3 regions of the Bradyrhizobium sp. AZCC 2230 genome follow, and region 2 is predicted to be linked to each of the others. Evidence: predicted binding sites of a transcription regulator. Region 2 holds the regulator's gene; each other region holds the start of a gene.
What was found. Region 2 encodes PhoB, which activates phosphate uptake and scavenging genes when phosphate is short. Its sites were predicted from a motif close to TGTCATNNANCTGTCAT; they were not measured.
Positions count from the first base shown of each region.

Region 1 (5,195 bases), 6.1 Mb from region 2:
AACAACGTCGTGAAGGAAAAGAACGGCGTCTACATCAATTCGGGTGCGGCGACCTCTGACCTCACCAACGCGCAGTGCTCGCCCAACACCGTGCACTGGACTTACGACACCTACATGCTGGCCCACACCACGGGCCAGGCGCTGGTGAAGGCCGGCGGCGACACCTGGTTCTTCCTGACCGCGGACTACGCCTTCGGTGCGGCGCTGGAGCGCGACACCACTGCCGTCATCGCCGCCAACGGCGGCAAGGTCGTCGGCGGCGTCAAGCATCCGCTCAATACGCCGGACTTCTCGTCCTTCCTGCTCCAGGCGCAGGCCTCCAAGGCCAAGATCATCGGCCTTGCCAATGCCGGCGGCGATACCACCAATACGATCAAGCAGGCCGCCGAATTCGGCATCGTCAAGGGCGGCCAGAAGCTCGCGGCGCTGCTCTTGTTCCTCACCGACGTCAAGGCGATCGGTCTGGAAACCGCGCAGGGCCTGAACTTCACCGAGACCTTCTACTGGGACATGAACGACCAGACCCGGGCTTTCTCCAAGCGGTTCTCGGAGAAGATGAAGAACGGTGCGATGCCGACCATGGTGCAGGCGGGTGTCTATGCGGGCGTGCGCCACTATCTCAAGGCGCTGGACGCGCTCGGCGGCAATCCGCATGACGGCGTCAAGGTCGTCGAGAAGATGAAGTCGATGCCGACGGAAGACGAACTGTTCGGCAAGGGTGAGATCCAGCCCAACGGCCGCACCATCCACAACGCCTATCTGTTCGAGGTGAAGAAGCCCTCCGAGTCCAAGGGACCGTGGGACTTCTACAAGCTCGTCGGCACGGTGCCGGGCGACCAGGCCTTCACGCCGCTCTCCGAGAGCAAGTGCGCGCTGCTTAAGAAGTAAGACCAACAGCCCGCCGGCGGTGAGCCGGCGGGCGCTACTTTGGGAACGCCGAAGGGACTGGGTGCTGGATCGATGCAGGCTCTCTACGCACAGCTACTGGTGGGACTGATCAACGGCTCGTTCTACGCGCTGCTCAGTCTCGGGCTCGCCGTCATCTTCGGCATGCTCAACATCATCAATTTCGCCCATGGCGCGCTCTACATGATGGGCGCCTTCGTCGCGTATTTCCTGCTGAACCTCGGCGGCATCAGTTACTGGTGGGCGCTGCTGCTGGCGCCGATCATCGTCGGCATCTTCGGCATGATCCTGGAGCGGACCATGCTGAAATTCCTGACCGGGCTCGACCATCTCTACGGCCTGCTGCTGACCTTCGGCATCGCGCTGATCGTGCAGGGCGTGTTCCAGAACTATTTCGGCTCGTCGGGCCTGCCTTACTCCATCCCGGACCAGCTCAAGGGCGGGGTGAATCTCGGCTTCATGTTCTTACCCGTCTATCGCGCCTGGGTCGTCATCTTCTCGCTGGTGGTGTGCATCGCCACTTGGTTCCTGATCGAGAAGACGCGGCTTGGTGCTTATCTGCGCGCCGCCACTGAAAATCCAACGCTGGTGCGTGCCTTCGGCATCAACGTGCCGCGCATGATCACGCTGACCTATGGTCTCGGCGTCGGCCTGGCCGCGCTCGCTGGCGTGCTCTCGGCGCCGATCAACCAGGTCCGGCCGCTGATGGGCGCCGACCTCATCATCGTGGTGTTCGCGGTGGTGGTGATCGGCGGCATGGGATCGATCATGGGCTCCATCATCACCGGCTTCGCGCTCGGTGTGATCGAGGGCCTGACCAAATATTTCTACCCCGAGGCCTCCAACACCGTCGTGTTCGTGCTGATGGTGCTGGTGCTCTTGGTGAAGCCAACGGGATTGACGGGAAGGGCAGCCTGATATGACAGCCTTGACGGACGACACGCTGCCGATGACCCCGCGCGCGATGCGTGACGAGATGATCGTCTTCGTGGTGATGGCGCTGCTGCTGGCCTCGGTGCCGTTCAGCGGCATCTACCCGTTCTTCGTGATGCAGGCGCTCTGCTTCGCTCTGCTCGCCTGCGCCTTCAATCTTCTGATCGGCTATGGCGGCCTGTTGTCGTTCGGCCATGCGATGTTCATGGGCACCGCCGGCTACTGCAGCGCGCACGCGCTGAAAGTGTGGGCGCTGCCGCCTGAACTCGGCATCCTTGTCGGCATCGCCGCGGCGTTCGGGCTGTCGCTCATCACCGGCTACATCTCGATCCGCCGCCAGGGCATCTATTTCTCGATGATTACGCTGGCGCTGTCGCAGCTGCTGTACTTCATCTATCTGCAGGCACCGTTCACCCATGGTGAGGACGGCATCCAGGGCATTCCGCAAGGGCGCATGTTCGGCGTGTTCGATCTGTCCAAGCCGACCGTGCTCTATTACGTCGTGCTGGTCGGCTTCCTCGCGGGCTTCCTGCTGATCTATCGCATCATCAACTCGCCGTTCGGCGAGGTTTTGAAGTCGATCCGCGAGAACGAGCCGCGCGCCATCTCGCTCGGCTACCGGACGGACCAGTACAAGTTCCTCGCGTTTGTCCTGTCGGGGACGCTGGCAGGCTTTGCCGGCGCGCTGAAAGTGTTCGTGGCGCAGAACGCCTCGCTCACCGACGTGCACTGGTCGATGTCGGGCGAAGTCGTGCTGATGACGCTGGTCGGCGGTCTTGGCACCATTTTTGGTCCCGTGGTCGGCGCCTTCGCGATCATCGCCATGCAGCAATATCTCGCTGGCTTCGGCCAGTGGGTGACGGTGATCCAGGGCTCGATCTTCGTGATCTGCGTACTCACCTTCCGCCGTGGCGTCGTTGGTGAAGTTGCTCATTACTTCCGGAGATCGCTCTAAATCATTGATATCGCACCAATTCTATGGGTGCGCGAAAGCGGTGGATGATCCGGCTCCGCGGGCGCGAGATAACACGCGCGCGGGGCGAAAATGGTCTATGACGGTTTTGTGACGGCCGGTTCGGGCCGGGCCATGTCCAACCGGTAGACTATCCCCATGATGCGTTGGTTTCGCGCTTTCCTGCCCAAGGAAGAACGGTTCTTCGACCTGTTCGACCGCCACGCCCAGACTGTGATCCAGGGCGCGATCGCGCTCCAGGGCGTGCTGAAGGGCGGCGAGGAGACGCCGGTTTATTGCCAGCGCGTCAACCAGTTCGAGAACGATGCCGACAACATCACCCGTGAGGTGCTGACGGCGGTGCGGCGCACCTTCATCACACCGTTCGACCGCGGCGACATCAAGAACCTCATCACCTCGATGGACGATGCCATCGACCAGATGCAGCAGACGGCCAAAGCCGTGATGCTGTTCGAGGTCCGCACCTTCGAGCCGCCGATGCGCGAGATCGGTGCGCTGCTGATCGAATGCGCCAATCTGGTCGGACGTGCGCTGCCGCTGATGCAGTCGATCGGACCCAACGTCGCGATGCTGACCGCGATCACCGAAGAGCTCACCAAGCTCGAAGGCCGCGTCGACGACCTCCATGACATCGGGCTGAAGGAGTTGTTCCTCAAGCACCGCGACGGCAGTGCGATGGACTTCATCGTCGGCGTCGAAATCTACGACCATCTCGAGAAGGTGGCCGATCGCTTCGACGACGTCGCGAACGAGATCAACAGCATCGTTATTGAACAGGTTTAGGGCAGGGAACGCGCCGTGGATGCTGCGTTGGGTCTTCCCGTCCTGGTCGGATTGATTGCCGTCGCGCTGCTGTTCGACTTCCTGAACGGCTTGCACGACGCTGCCAATTCGATCGCGACCATCGTCTCGACCCGGGTGCTGCGGCCGCAATTCGCGGTGATCTGGGCTGCGTTCTTCAATTTCGTCGCCTTCATGGTGTTCGGTCTGCACGTTGCCCAGACCATCGGCACCGGCATCATCGATCCCGCGATCGTCGACGCCCAGGTGATCTTCGCAGCACTTGTCGGCGCCATCGTCTGGAATCTCGTGACCTGGGGGCTCGGCATTCCGTCCTCGTCATCGCATGCGCTGATCGGCGGCCTCGTCGGCGGCGGCATGGCCAAGGCCGGACTATCGGCGGCGGTCTGGAGCGGACTGACCAAGGCGGTACTGGCGATTGTGCTGTCGCCGCTGGTCGGCTTCCTGCTTGCAATGATGCTGGTCGCGATCGTGTCCTGGCTCTCGGTGCGGTCGACGCCGTTCGCGGTCGACCGCGCGTTCCGCATCCTGCAGTTTGCCTCCGCGTCGCTCTATTCGCTCGGCCACGGCGGCAATGACGCGCAGAAGACGATGGGCATCATCGCCGTGCTGCTCTATTCGCAGGGTCATCTCGGTGGCGAGTTCACCGTGCCGTTCTGGGTGGTGCTGTCCTGCCAGGCTGCGATGGCGCTGGGCACGCTGATGGGCGGTTGGCGCATCGTCCGCACCATGGGCCTGCGCATCACCAAGCTGACGCCGATGCAGGGCTTTTGCGCCGAGACCGGAGGTGCTGCGACCCTGTTCATAGCCACCTTCCTCGGCGTTCCCGTCTCGACCACCCACACCATCACTGGCGCGATCGTCGGCGTCGGTGCCGCCCGCCGCGTTTCGGCGGTGCGCTGGAACGTGGCGAGCTCGATCGTCTATGCCTGGGTGATCACGATCCCGGCCTCGGCCATCGTCGCGGCGCTGAGCTGGTGGGCGGTCCAGATCTTCAAGTAACGAGCTTCAGCCCGACGATGCCGGCCACGATCAGGCCGATGCTGGCGAGGCGGAGTGCGGTGGCGGGTTCGCCGAACAGGATGATCCCGAGTGCCGCGGTGCCCACCGCACCGATGCCGGTCCACACCGCGTAGGCGGTTCCAATCGGGAGCGATTTGAGGGCAAGGCCGAGCAGGATGACGCTGCCAGCCATGGCCGCAAGCGTCAAAACGGACGGAACGAGCTTCGAAAAGCCTTCGGTGTATTTCAGGCCGATTGCCCAGCCGACTTCCAGCAGACCGGCGACGAACAGGATGCTCCAGGCCATGACGCCCCTCCATTCAAGGCAAGGTCGTCCCCGCAGGCTGATATGCTGATGAGCAGGAAGGTCGTCCTTCCGCAAAGATCTGTCTGATCCAAAGCGATATGGGGCTGGCCGAAGGGCTCCGCAATCACCACATGAGGCTTGATCAGGCCCATTTTCCCTGCCAAACGCTCCCCCCATGTCCGACATCGCCACTACAGCCGAATCGCCGGCCCGTTCCCCGCTTGCCGCTGAAGTGGCGCGGCGGCGCACCTTTGCGATCATCTCGCACCCGGA
Region 1 covers NZ_JAZHRS010000001.1:719,386-724,580, forward strand. Annotated here, with positions in the region: gene V1280_RS03310 (ABC transporter substrate-binding protein) at 1-888, shown strand, start outside; gene V1280_RS03315 (branched-chain amino acid ABC transporter permease) at 961-1,824, shown strand; gene V1280_RS03320 (branched-chain amino acid ABC transporter permease) at 1,826-2,794, shown strand; gene V1280_RS03325 (DUF47 domain-containing protein) at 2,951-3,595, shown strand; gene V1280_RS03330 (inorganic phosphate transporter) at 3,611-4,615, shown strand; gene sugE (quaternary ammonium compound efflux SMR transporter SugE) at 4,608-4,922, opposite strand; gene V1280_RS03340 (peptide chain release factor 3) at 5,098-5,195, shown strand, end outside.
Region 1: a site for PhoB is predicted at 2,892-2,908, ahead of V1280_RS03325 (DUF47 domain-containing protein). Genes of this name have one in related genera too.

Region 2 (5,195 bases):
ATCCTCGCCATCATGGTGCTGCCCTTCATCACCTCGATCTCAGTTGACGTGTTCAAGACGGTGCCGCCGGTGCTGAAGGAGGCCGCTTACGGGGTCGGCTGCACCACCTGGGAAGTCGTCCGCAGCGTGGTGATCCCCTACACCCGCGTCGGCGTCATCGGCGGCGTCATGCTAGCGCTGGGCCGTGCGCTCGGCGAGACCATGGCGGTGACCTTCATCATCGGCAACTCGTTCCGCATCTCGTCATCGATCTTCGCGCCGGGCACCACGATCTCGGCGGCGATTGCATCTGAATTCGCCGAAAGCGACGGCCTGCACCAGTCCGGCCTGATCCTGCTTGGCTTGCTGCTGTTCGTGCTGACGTTCTTCGTGCTCGCCGCGGCGCGGCTGATGCTGATGCGGCTGGAAAAGAAGGCGGGGAACTGACGCCATGAACCCGATCTATTCACGTCGCCGCCGCAAGGACATCGTCGTCCGCGGGCTCTGCTTCGGCGCCGCCGCCTTCGGCGTGACCTGGCTCGCGCTGATCCTGGTCACGCTGCTCTACAACGGCGTCGCAGGCCTGAACCTCGAACTGTTCGCCGCTGACACGCCGCCTCCGGGTTCGACCGAAGGCGGCCTGCGCAACGCCATCGTCGGCTCGCTGATCATGACCTTGATCGGCGTCGGCATCGGCGCGCCGCTCGGCCTGTTCGCTGGCACCTATCTCGCCGAGTACGGCCGCAACGACAAGCTGACCTCGGTGATCCGCTTCATCAACGACATCCTGCTCTCGGCGCCCTCGATCATCATCGGCCTGTTCATCTACGGCGCGGTGGTGGTGCCGATGCGCGGCTTCTCGGCGATCGCAGGCTCGCTTGCGCTGGCCGTGATCGTGATCCCGGTGGTGCTGCGCACGACCGAGGACATGCTGCTGCTGGTGCCGAACGCGCTGCGTGAGGCGGCTTCCGCCCTTGGCCTGCCGCGCTCGCTGGTGATCAAGCGGATCGCTTATCGCGCTGCGCGCTCCGGTCTCATCACCGGCGTGCTACTCGCCACCGCCCGCGTCGCCGGCGAAACCGCGCCGCTGCTCTTCACCGCGCTGTCGAACCAGTTCTTCAGCCTCGGCCTGAACAAGACGATGGCGAACCTGCCGGTCACCATCAATAACTTCGTCCAGAGCCCCTACGCCTATTGGAAGCAGCTCGCCTGGAGCGGCGCGCTGCTGATTACCCTGACCGTGCTTGCCCTGAACATTGGCGCGCGCATTCTTGGCGCCGAGAGGACCGCAAAATGAGTGATGTTTCCGTATCGATGAGCGCGGCCGGCGGCCTGCCCCAGGCGCCGGTGCTGCCCGATGCCCCCGCCAAGGTGACGGTGCGCAATCTCAACTTCTATTACGGCGAGCACCACGCGCTGAAGAACATCAATATGGCGCTCGGCGCCAACCGCGTCACGGCCTTCATCGGCCCGTCCGGCTGCGGCAAGTCGACCCTGCTGCGCATCTTCAACCGGATGTACGACCTCTATCCGGGTCAGCGCGTCACCGGCCAGCTGATCCTCGACCAGACCAACATCCTCGACCCCAAGCTCGATCTCAACCTGCTGCGCGCCCGCGTCGGCATGGTGTTCCAGAAGCCGACGCCGTTCCCGATGACGATCTACGAGAACATCGCGTTTGGTATCCGTCTGTACGAGAAGATCTCGAAGTCGGAGATGGACGACCGCGTCGAGAAGGCGCTGCGCGGCGGCGCGCTGTGGAATGAGGTCAAGGACAAGCTCAACGCCTCCGGTCTGTCGCTCTCCGGCGGCCAGCAGCAGCGCCTCTGCATCGCCCGCACCGTCGCCGTGCGGCCCGAGGTGATCCTGTTCGACGAGCCCTGCTCGGCGCTCGATCCGATCTCGACCGCCAAGGTCGAGGAGCTGATCCAGGAACTGTCCGAGAACTATACGATCGCGATCGTGACCCACAACATGCAGCAGGCGGCCCGCGTCTCCGACAAGACCGCCTTCATGTATCTCGGCGAGCTGATCGAGTTCGACGACACCAGCAAGATCTTCACGTCGCCGACCGACCGGCGCACGCAGGATTACATCACCGGCCGGTTCGGCTGAGGAGACGGAATATGGGTTCTGAACATACCGCAAAGGCCTTCGACACCGACCTCCAGGAGCTCACGCGCCTGGTCGCCGAGATGGGCGGCATCGCCGAGCGCATGATCGTCGATTCCGTCGACGCGCTGATCCGCCGCGACGTCGCGCTCGGCCAGCGCGTCGTCACCACCGACGCCGAGCTCGACACGCTGCAGAAGAAGATCGAGGAGCGCGCCGTGCTCACGATCGCGCGCCGCCAGCCGATGGCGGTGGATCTGCGCGAGATCGTCGGCGCCATGCGCGTCGCCACCGATCTCGAGCGGATCGGCGACCTCGCAAAGAACATGGGCAAGCGCGTCGCGGCGCTGGAGACGGATTTCCATCCGCTCAAGCTGTTCCGCGGCCTCGAGCACATGACCGACCTCGTGCAGCAGCAGGTCAAATCGGTGCTGGATGCCTATGCCGCGCACGACCTGCCGGCGGCGATGGCGGTGTGGAAGGGCGACGAGGAAGTCGACGCCATCTGCACCTCGCTGTTCCGCGAGCTCCTCACCTACATGATGGAGGATCCGCGCAACATCTCGTTCTGCATCCACCTGATGTTCTGCGCCAAGAACATCGAGCGGATCGGCGACCACGCCACCAACATTGCCGAGACCGTGTTCTACATGATCGAAGGCCAGGCCATCACCGACAAGCGACCGAAGGGCGACATGACGACCTTCGCCACGACGGTCCCCAATACTTGAATCCTTAAGGAGCGACGACCCCATGGGCGCACGCATTATGGTGGTTGAGGACGAGGAAGCTCTTACCGAGCTCCTCCGCTACAACCTCGAAGGCGACGGCTATGACGTCGAGACGGTGATGCGCGGCGACGACGCCGACACCCGTCTCAAGGAGCACATCCCCGATCTGATCGTGCTCGACTGGATGTTGCCGGGACTATCCGGCATCGAGCTGTGCCGCAGGCTGCGTGCGCGGTCCGACACCAAGCAGCTGCCGATCATCATGCTCACCGCGCGCGGCGAGGAGAGTGAGCGGGTGCGGGGCCTGGCGACCGGCGCCGACGATTACATCGTCAAGCCGTTCTCGGTGCCCGAGCTGCTGGCGCGTGTGAAGGGCCTGCTCCGGCGCGCGAGCCCCGAGCGGCTCGCCACGGTGCTCGCTTTCGGCGATATCGAGCTCGACCGCGAAAAGCGTCGCGTGGCGCGCTCCGGCCGGCCGATCGATCTCGGTCCGACCGAATATCGCCTGCTTGAGTTCTTCCTGGAGCATCCCGGCCGCGTGTTCTCGCGCGAGCAGCTGCTCGACAGCGTCTGGGGTCGCGACATCTACATCGACGAGCGTACCGTCGACGTGCATATCGGCCGCCTGCGCAAGCTGCTCAATCTCGGCCGCGAGCAGGACCCGATCCGCACCGTGCGCGGTGCGGGCTATGCGCTCGATGATCGGTTCGCGAAGGCCGAGCAGGCCTGAGCGGACGGACCTCAAACAAAAAGCGCGCCGAAGGCGCGCTGATCTTCTGCCGATCGTCCCGGCCCCATGCGCAATTGCGCACCAGGCCCGGACGTTGTCGTTTGGAGCTGAGCCTACCGCGGCGGCTTCGCCGGAGCGCGCCGACGATCCGCTGCCGGCTGATACGCCACCCGCGAGTGCTGGGCGCAATAGGGCAGGCCGGAGAGCGCCTTGCCGCCGCAGAAGAAGAAATCCGGGCTCGAGGGATCGCCGACCGGCCAGTGGCAGGTGGCCTCGTTCAATTCGAGCAGCGACAGCCGCTGGCTCATCGGTACCACGTTGTCGTAGGTGACCGGTTCAGCCTCCACCTCGACCTCGAAGGCCTGCGCCAGCGCGGTGTTGCCGCGCGCGATGGGCCTGCTCACCCGCATCATGTGCTGCGCCGGACGCGCCTTGCGCGGCCGCGGAGCTGCCGAAGACGGGCTCTTGGCGCGGCCCGACAGGCCGAGCCTGTGCACCTTGCCGATCACGGCGTTGCGGGTGACATTCCCAAGCTCAGCGGCGATCTGGCTGGCCGAAAGTCCGGCCTCCCAGAGCTTTTTCAACTGCTCGACGCGATCGTCGGACCAGGTCAAAACCGTCATTGTAACCTTTCCTTCGCCGCGCGCCTGCCATCCTGGGGCGGCACGACGAATGCCTAAGCCTCGAAAAACCCGTGCCGCCAGAATCCCTTAAGGCTCGCCGGGCGCAATGAGACGCCCGAACGTTTACGCCGGTACATGAGGACTTTTGGGATCAGAACCGCTGCACGAGATGTCGTATCTGACAAGCCAAACGCTACAATATGGCGTGACTCACGCGCAAGAGTCCGCCGACTCGCTTCCACATGTTCCGTGGCCAAAACCCCGCAAATTTGGCACCGCAAGACTACGGAATCAGCGTTTCGCGGGGCTTTCCGGGCGGCATTGACACCAATGGTGCCAGGCATAAGATAGTGGTGCGTGCCGCCCTTAAAAGGCGGCACGTTTCGTTTTCCGGACCAATGATGCGCTGCGCAACGCACGTTCAGGCCGTCCGAAACATCCAAAGAGACCATCATGACCAATAGCGCCGCGCCGCATTTGCTCCCCGTTTTCGCTAGGGCCGACATCGGTTTCGAGCGCGGCGAAGGCTGCTGGCTGATCGCGACCAATGGCGATCGCTATCTCGATTTCACCTCGGGCGTGGCGGTGAATGCGCTCGGCCATGCCCATCCCGCGCTGGTCAAGGCGCTGCAGGAGCAGGCGACCAAGCTCTGGCACATGTCGAACCTGTTTCAGAGCCCGGACGGCGAGAAGCTCGCGAACCGGCTCTGCAACGAGAGTTTTGCGGACTTCGTGTTCTTCTGCAATTCCGGCGCGGAAGCGCTGGAGGGTGTGATCAAGCTGGTCCGCCATTATCACTTCTCCAAGGGACATCCGGAGCGCTACCGCATCATCACCTTCGAAGGCGCTTTCCACGGCCGCACGCTGGCGACGCTGGCTGCGACCGGCTCTGCAAAATATCTCGAAGGTTTCGGTCCGCCGATGGACGGTTTCGACCAGATCCCGCATGGCGACATCGAGGCCGTGAAGAAGGCGATCGGTCCGCAGACCGCCGGCATCCTGATTGAACCGATCCAGGGC
Region 2 covers NZ_JAZHRS010000001.1:6,789,263-6,794,457, forward strand. Annotated here, with positions in the region: gene pstC (phosphate ABC transporter permease subunit PstC) at 1-426, shown strand, start outside; gene pstA (phosphate ABC transporter permease PstA) at 431-1,276, shown strand; gene pstB (phosphate ABC transporter ATP-binding protein PstB) at 1,273-2,094, shown strand; gene phoU (phosphate signaling complex protein PhoU) at 2,106-2,822, shown strand; gene phoB (phosphate regulon transcriptional regulator PhoB) at 2,845-3,552, shown strand; gene V1280_RS32420 (GcrA family cell cycle regulator) at 3,666-4,175, opposite strand; gene V1280_RS32425 (aspartate aminotransferase family protein) at 4,629-5,195, shown strand, end outside.

Region 3 (5,195 bases), 3.9 Mb from region 2:
CGTTCGAAGTAGGCCCACATGATTCCACTCCGATAGACTTGCGGGCCAGGGGCGAGCCCGCAACATTGTCGCTGGACGGTTGCACCGCTAACGTCTCACTCCTCGGTATCGACGCCAAGGGCCAAGGCGATATCGGGCTAAATTTTGCAGCCTTTGCACGGTCGAGGGTCGACAGCGCCTCGCCGGATTACGGCTGGCTGATTCGCCGGTGCCGCGAATCGCGGCCGGTCCGGCTTGCTGGGGCCCCGCGAGCGCGCTAGGACAGGCCATGGCGGTGTCCTTATCAAGCAAGTGTCTTCCGCGATGACGACGCCCGTGGCGCTCACCATCGCAGGGTCCGATTCGAGCGGCGGCGCCGGCATTCAGGCCGACCTGAAGACGTTTGCCGCGCTCGGCGTCTACGGCGCGTCCGCGATCACGGCGCTGACGGCGCAGAACACCAAGGGCGTCAGCGGCATTCATGCGGTGCCCGCGGAATTCGTCACCGCGCAGATCGATGCGGTGTTCTCCGATCTCGATGTCGGCGCGGTCAAGATCGGCATGGTGGCGCAAGCCGGGAGCATCGATGCGATCGCCTCCGCGCTGGCGCGCTGGAAACCTCGTCATATCGTGCTCGATCCCGTGATGGTCGCGACTTCGGGCGATCGCCTGCTGGCCGCGGAAGCTGTCGAGGCATTGCGCACGAAGCTGATGCGGCTAGCGTGGGTGATCACGCCCAATCTGCCGGAGGCGGCCGCACTGCTGGACGAGCCGATCGCGCGAAGCGAGGCCGAGATCGAAAGCCAGGGGCGTCGCCTGCTTGGGCTCGGCTGCCGTGCGGTCCTGATCAAGGGCGGGCACGGCGAGGGTCGTGAGAGCATCGACTATCTCGTCAGCGCCGACAAAACGGTCGCGCTTGCCGCGTCGCGCGTCGCCACGCGCAACACCCATGGAACCGGCTGCTCGCTGTCCTCAGCCATTGCAGCGGGCCTTGCCAAGGGCGAGGATCTCGAGACGGCCGTGCGCAACGCCAAGAGCTGGATCAGCGCGGCGATTGAAGCTGCCGATCGCTTCAGCGTCGGGCACGGCCACGGGCCGATCCATCATTTCCACAAGTTTTACTGACGCAGGCTGCGGATCGCGGGCCGGCAATATCGGCCCTCAAGACAACGTTCCTGCGAGAGCCATCAAGGTGGCAAACACTCCAAGCGGTACAAGGTGCGAAAATTCGCGGTGGCGCAGGACGGTCAGAACCGCGGCCAAGATGATTGCCGCACCCAGCGCCAGGCCAACAACGCGACTGGCAGGGAGCGCAATCAGAACGGCGCTGACCATCTCCAGTCCGCCGGTAAGGCTGCCCCACCAGCGCGGGTAACCCCATCGAACGAAACTGCTTTGCGTCGCGGACGTGCCGATCGCGTTATAGAGGCCTGCGCCAAAGAGTCCGGCAACGAGCAGACAGACTGAAACAACATGGGCCATCTCAGGGCACATCCATCATCATGGGGATGGCTGCCAGAACCATGATTGCCGCTGTGAGGCAGTGAATGCCGAACGCGCTTCTTGCAGAGCCTTTGCCGCCAAGCACGACCAGCATGTCGCCGATGGGGATGATGGCTTCAACAAGCAGGATGATGCCGACCCCGCGTGGGACACCCCACGCCATGAATGCCAGCACGGTCAATCCCGACGCGATGTCGCGAACGCCCTTGAGGCGAAGCCACCAGTCGGTGTTGGCGCCGTCTTCAGGGAGCGGCAGGCCGAAACTGCGCGTCGCGGTCCTCGGGCTCACGACATATTGCGTGCCGATCGCGATGATCCCGAGAGCCAGGAGCAGTGCTGTTCCAAGCGGAAGCCAATGCATGAGATTCATATCTATCTATCCAAGATAATCTAGCGCTGCTAGGTTTTGTAGTCTAGCATTGCTAGATCGTCAAGCATCGATAATAAGTGTCGACCATCTTGCCTGGGAGATCGAAGGTTGGGGATCGCCGAGCGGAAAGACAGGCAACGCGCCGAACGCGAACGCCGGATCGTGGCGGCGGCGCGCGTGATCGCGGAGCGCGAGGGATGGAACGCCGTTACGATCCGTCGGCTTGCCGACGAGATCGAGCACAGTCAGCCGGTCCTCTATTCACATTTCGAAAACAGGGATGCGATCGTTGCCGCGGTTGCGCTCGAGGGTTTCCGGGACATCGCCGTGGCTCTTCGGGAGGCGGCAAGCGGGTCGACCGGGCGAAACGCCATCAAGAATGTCGCGACGGCCTACCTCGGTTTTGCACTCGGTAATCCTGCGCTCTACGAGGCCATGTTCATTCTTCCGACGGAACTGCGCTTTGCCGAAGCCGGGACCAAACCGGAACTACGGGCCGGCTTCGAGGCCCTTGCGGCAGTCGTGACGCCGTTTTGCGTCGATGTGGAGGTCGCGACCGAGACCTTTTGGGCAGCCCTGCATGGGCTCGTTGAACTCGAACGTTCGGGCCGAATTAGGCTCAGCGCGCGGAGCGAACGCATCGCCTTCATTGTTCGGACGATTGTCGTTTCCGGAAAATAGGGCGCCTACGACTCGCGTCATTTGGTGTGTGCCGCGCTCCGGCCCGGACTTTTGCGGGGACCCGGTGCCGCCTCATGTCGCCTGATTGTCGCATGCGACTGATATTCGCGGGGAGGGCGAGGCGAGGTTTGATTCGTATCTGAGGGTGCCTCAAAGGTTCAATTGGTCATCCCCCTGTCACGGGACATTGTTACAGGCTGTCGCATGGGAAGTTACGATGTGAGTGACGAGAGCCCTGAAAGGCGCTTTCGCACCTTGTTCATCTCCGACGTTCATCTCGGAGCCCGCGGCTCGCAAGCCGACCTTTTGCTGGACTTCCTGCGCTACCACGATGCCGACACGATCTATCTCGTCGGCGACATCGTCGATGGCTGGGCGCTGAAATCGAGCTGGCACTGGCCGCAATCGCATAACGATTTGGTGCAGAAGCTGCTGCGCAAGGCGCGCAAGGGCGCCAAGATCATTTACGTGCCCGGCAATCACGACGAGTTCCTGCGCAACTATTACGGCACGCATTTCGGCGGCATCGACGTCGTCGAGAACACCGTCCACACCGGCGTGGACGGCAAGCGTTATCTCGTCATCCACGGCGACATCTTCGACCTCGTGGTGCAGAACGCGCGCTGGCTCGCCCATCTCGGCGACAAGGCTTATGACTTCGCGATCCAGATGAATCGCTTCGTCAACTTCTTCCGCCGCCTGTTCAAGGTGCCCTACTGGTCGCTGTCGCAATGGGCCAAGCAGAAGGTCAAGAACGCCGTCAACTATATCGGCGCGTTCGAGCAGGCGCTCTCGGCCGAAGCACGGCGCCATGACGCCGACGGCGTGATCTGCGGCCACATCCACTACGCCGTGATCCGCGACGAGAACGGCATCCGCTACATGAATTGCGGCGACTGGGTCGAGAGCTGCACTGCGCTGGTCGAGCACGATGACGGCCGTTTCGAGATCATCACCTGGGCGGATCACGCGCAGAAGCCTGCAGCCGTACCGCAGGTGGCGGCAAGGGCGGCTTGATGCGCATCCTGGTCGCGACCGACGCCTGGCACCCGCAAGTCAACGGTGTGGTTCGGACGCTGACCAAGCTCGCTGACGCCGCCAAGACGCTGACCGTCGAAGGTCTTGGTGTCGAGTTCACGTTCCTGACGCCGCAATCGTTCCGCACCTTTGCGATGCCGAGCTATCGCGACGTGCGGCTCGCGATGCCGCGCCCGGCGCGGATCGCAAAGCTGATCGAAGAAGCGCGGCCCGACAGCATTCATATCGCGACGGAAGGGCCGATCGGCCTGATGGTCCGCCGCTATTGCCGGCAGCGCAAGCTGCCGTTCACGACCAGCTTCCACACCCGCTTCCCCGAATATGTCCGCGCCCGGGTGCCGGTTCCGGAATCCCTGATCTGGCGGGCGCTGCGCCGATTCCATGGCCCGAGCCGCGCCGTGATGGCGGCTACGCCGGCGCTGGCCCGGGAGCTCGGCGAGCGCGGTTTCGACAATGTCGTGCTGTGGCCGCGCGGCGTCGACACCCATTTGTTCCATCCTCGCGCCATTGACCTCTGCCTGCCGGCCCCGGTGTTCCTTTCGGTCGGTCGCGTCGCGATGGAGAAGAACCTCGAGGCGTTCCTCGACCTCGATCTGCCCGGCACCAAGGTGATCGTCGGCGACGGCCCGGCGCGCAACGTGCTGGAAGAGGCCTATCCGGACGCGATCTTCCTGGGCGAGAAGCACGGCGAGGAATTGGCGGACATCTATGCGGCGGCCGATGTCTTCGTGTTCCCGAGCAAGACCGACACCTTCGGCCTGGTCCTGCTCGAGGCTCTGGCGAGCGGCCTGCCGGTCGCGGCGTTCCCGGTGAAGGGGCCCCGCGACGTCATCGGCGAAGCGCCGGTGGGTGCGCTGGATCATGATTTGCGCAATGCCTGCTTCGCCGCGCTCGATATCTCCAGGCAGGCCTGCGTCGAATTTGCCTCCAATTACACCTGGGAAGCCTCGGCGAAGGCTTTTGTGGACAGCATTGTTGCGGTCGGCGCGGTGCTGCCGGGCCGGAATGGGGCGGACCCGGACCGGTTTGCCGCCTGAGAAGTGTAGATTCTTGTTTTGACGCGTTTTCTTCGCGCGAACCATAGGATCCTCGCGCGGAGGTGTCTTGCCCGCGCCGCATCCGTCGCGATAACATCTGACATGACCGAACAGCCCCTTCCGATCGGCCCTGCCGATATCGATGCCGCAGCGCGCGTGCTCGCGCCCTTCGCCGTTCGCACTCCGCTGTTGTCCTTTCCCGTGCTCAACGAGCGCGTCGGCGCAAAAGTGTTCCTGAAGCCGGAGATGCTCCAGCGCACCGGCTCCTTCAAGTTCCGCGGCGCCTTCAACAAGGTGTTCTCGATCCCGCAGGACAAGCGCGCCGGCGGCGTCGTCGCGTTCTCCTCCGGCAACCACGCCCAGGGCGTGGCGGCGGCGGCAAAGATCCTCGACATGCAGGCGACCATCGTGATGCCGGCGGACGCGCCGCTGTCGAAGCGCGAGCGCACCAAATCCTACGGCGCCGAGGTCGTGCTCTACGATCGCGACCGCGACGACCGCGAGGCGATCTCGCGCGGCATCGCCGAGAAGCGCGGCGCGACGCTGGTCAGGCCCTATGACGATCCCTTCGTGATCGCAGGGCAGGG
Region 3 covers NZ_JAZHRS010000001.1:2,905,845-2,911,039, reverse strand. Annotated here, with positions in the region: gene V1280_RS14180 (PAS domain S-box protein) at 1-20, opposite strand, end outside; gene thiD (bifunctional hydroxymethylpyrimidine kinase/phosphomethylpyrimidine kinase) at 304-1,104, shown strand; gene V1280_RS14170 (DoxX family protein) at 1,141-1,461, opposite strand; gene V1280_RS14165 (DUF4267 domain-containing protein) at 1,463-1,843, opposite strand; gene V1280_RS14160 (TetR/AcrR family transcriptional regulator) at 1,961-2,533, shown strand; gene V1280_RS14155 (UDP-2,3-diacylglucosamine diphosphatase) at 2,738-3,550, shown strand; gene V1280_RS14150 (glycosyltransferase family 4 protein) at 3,550-4,608, shown strand; gene V1280_RS14145 (threonine/serine dehydratase) at 4,711-5,195, shown strand, end outside.
Region 3: a site for PhoB is predicted at 2,698-2,714, ahead of V1280_RS14155 (UDP-2,3-diacylglucosamine diphosphatase). Genes of this name have one in related genera too.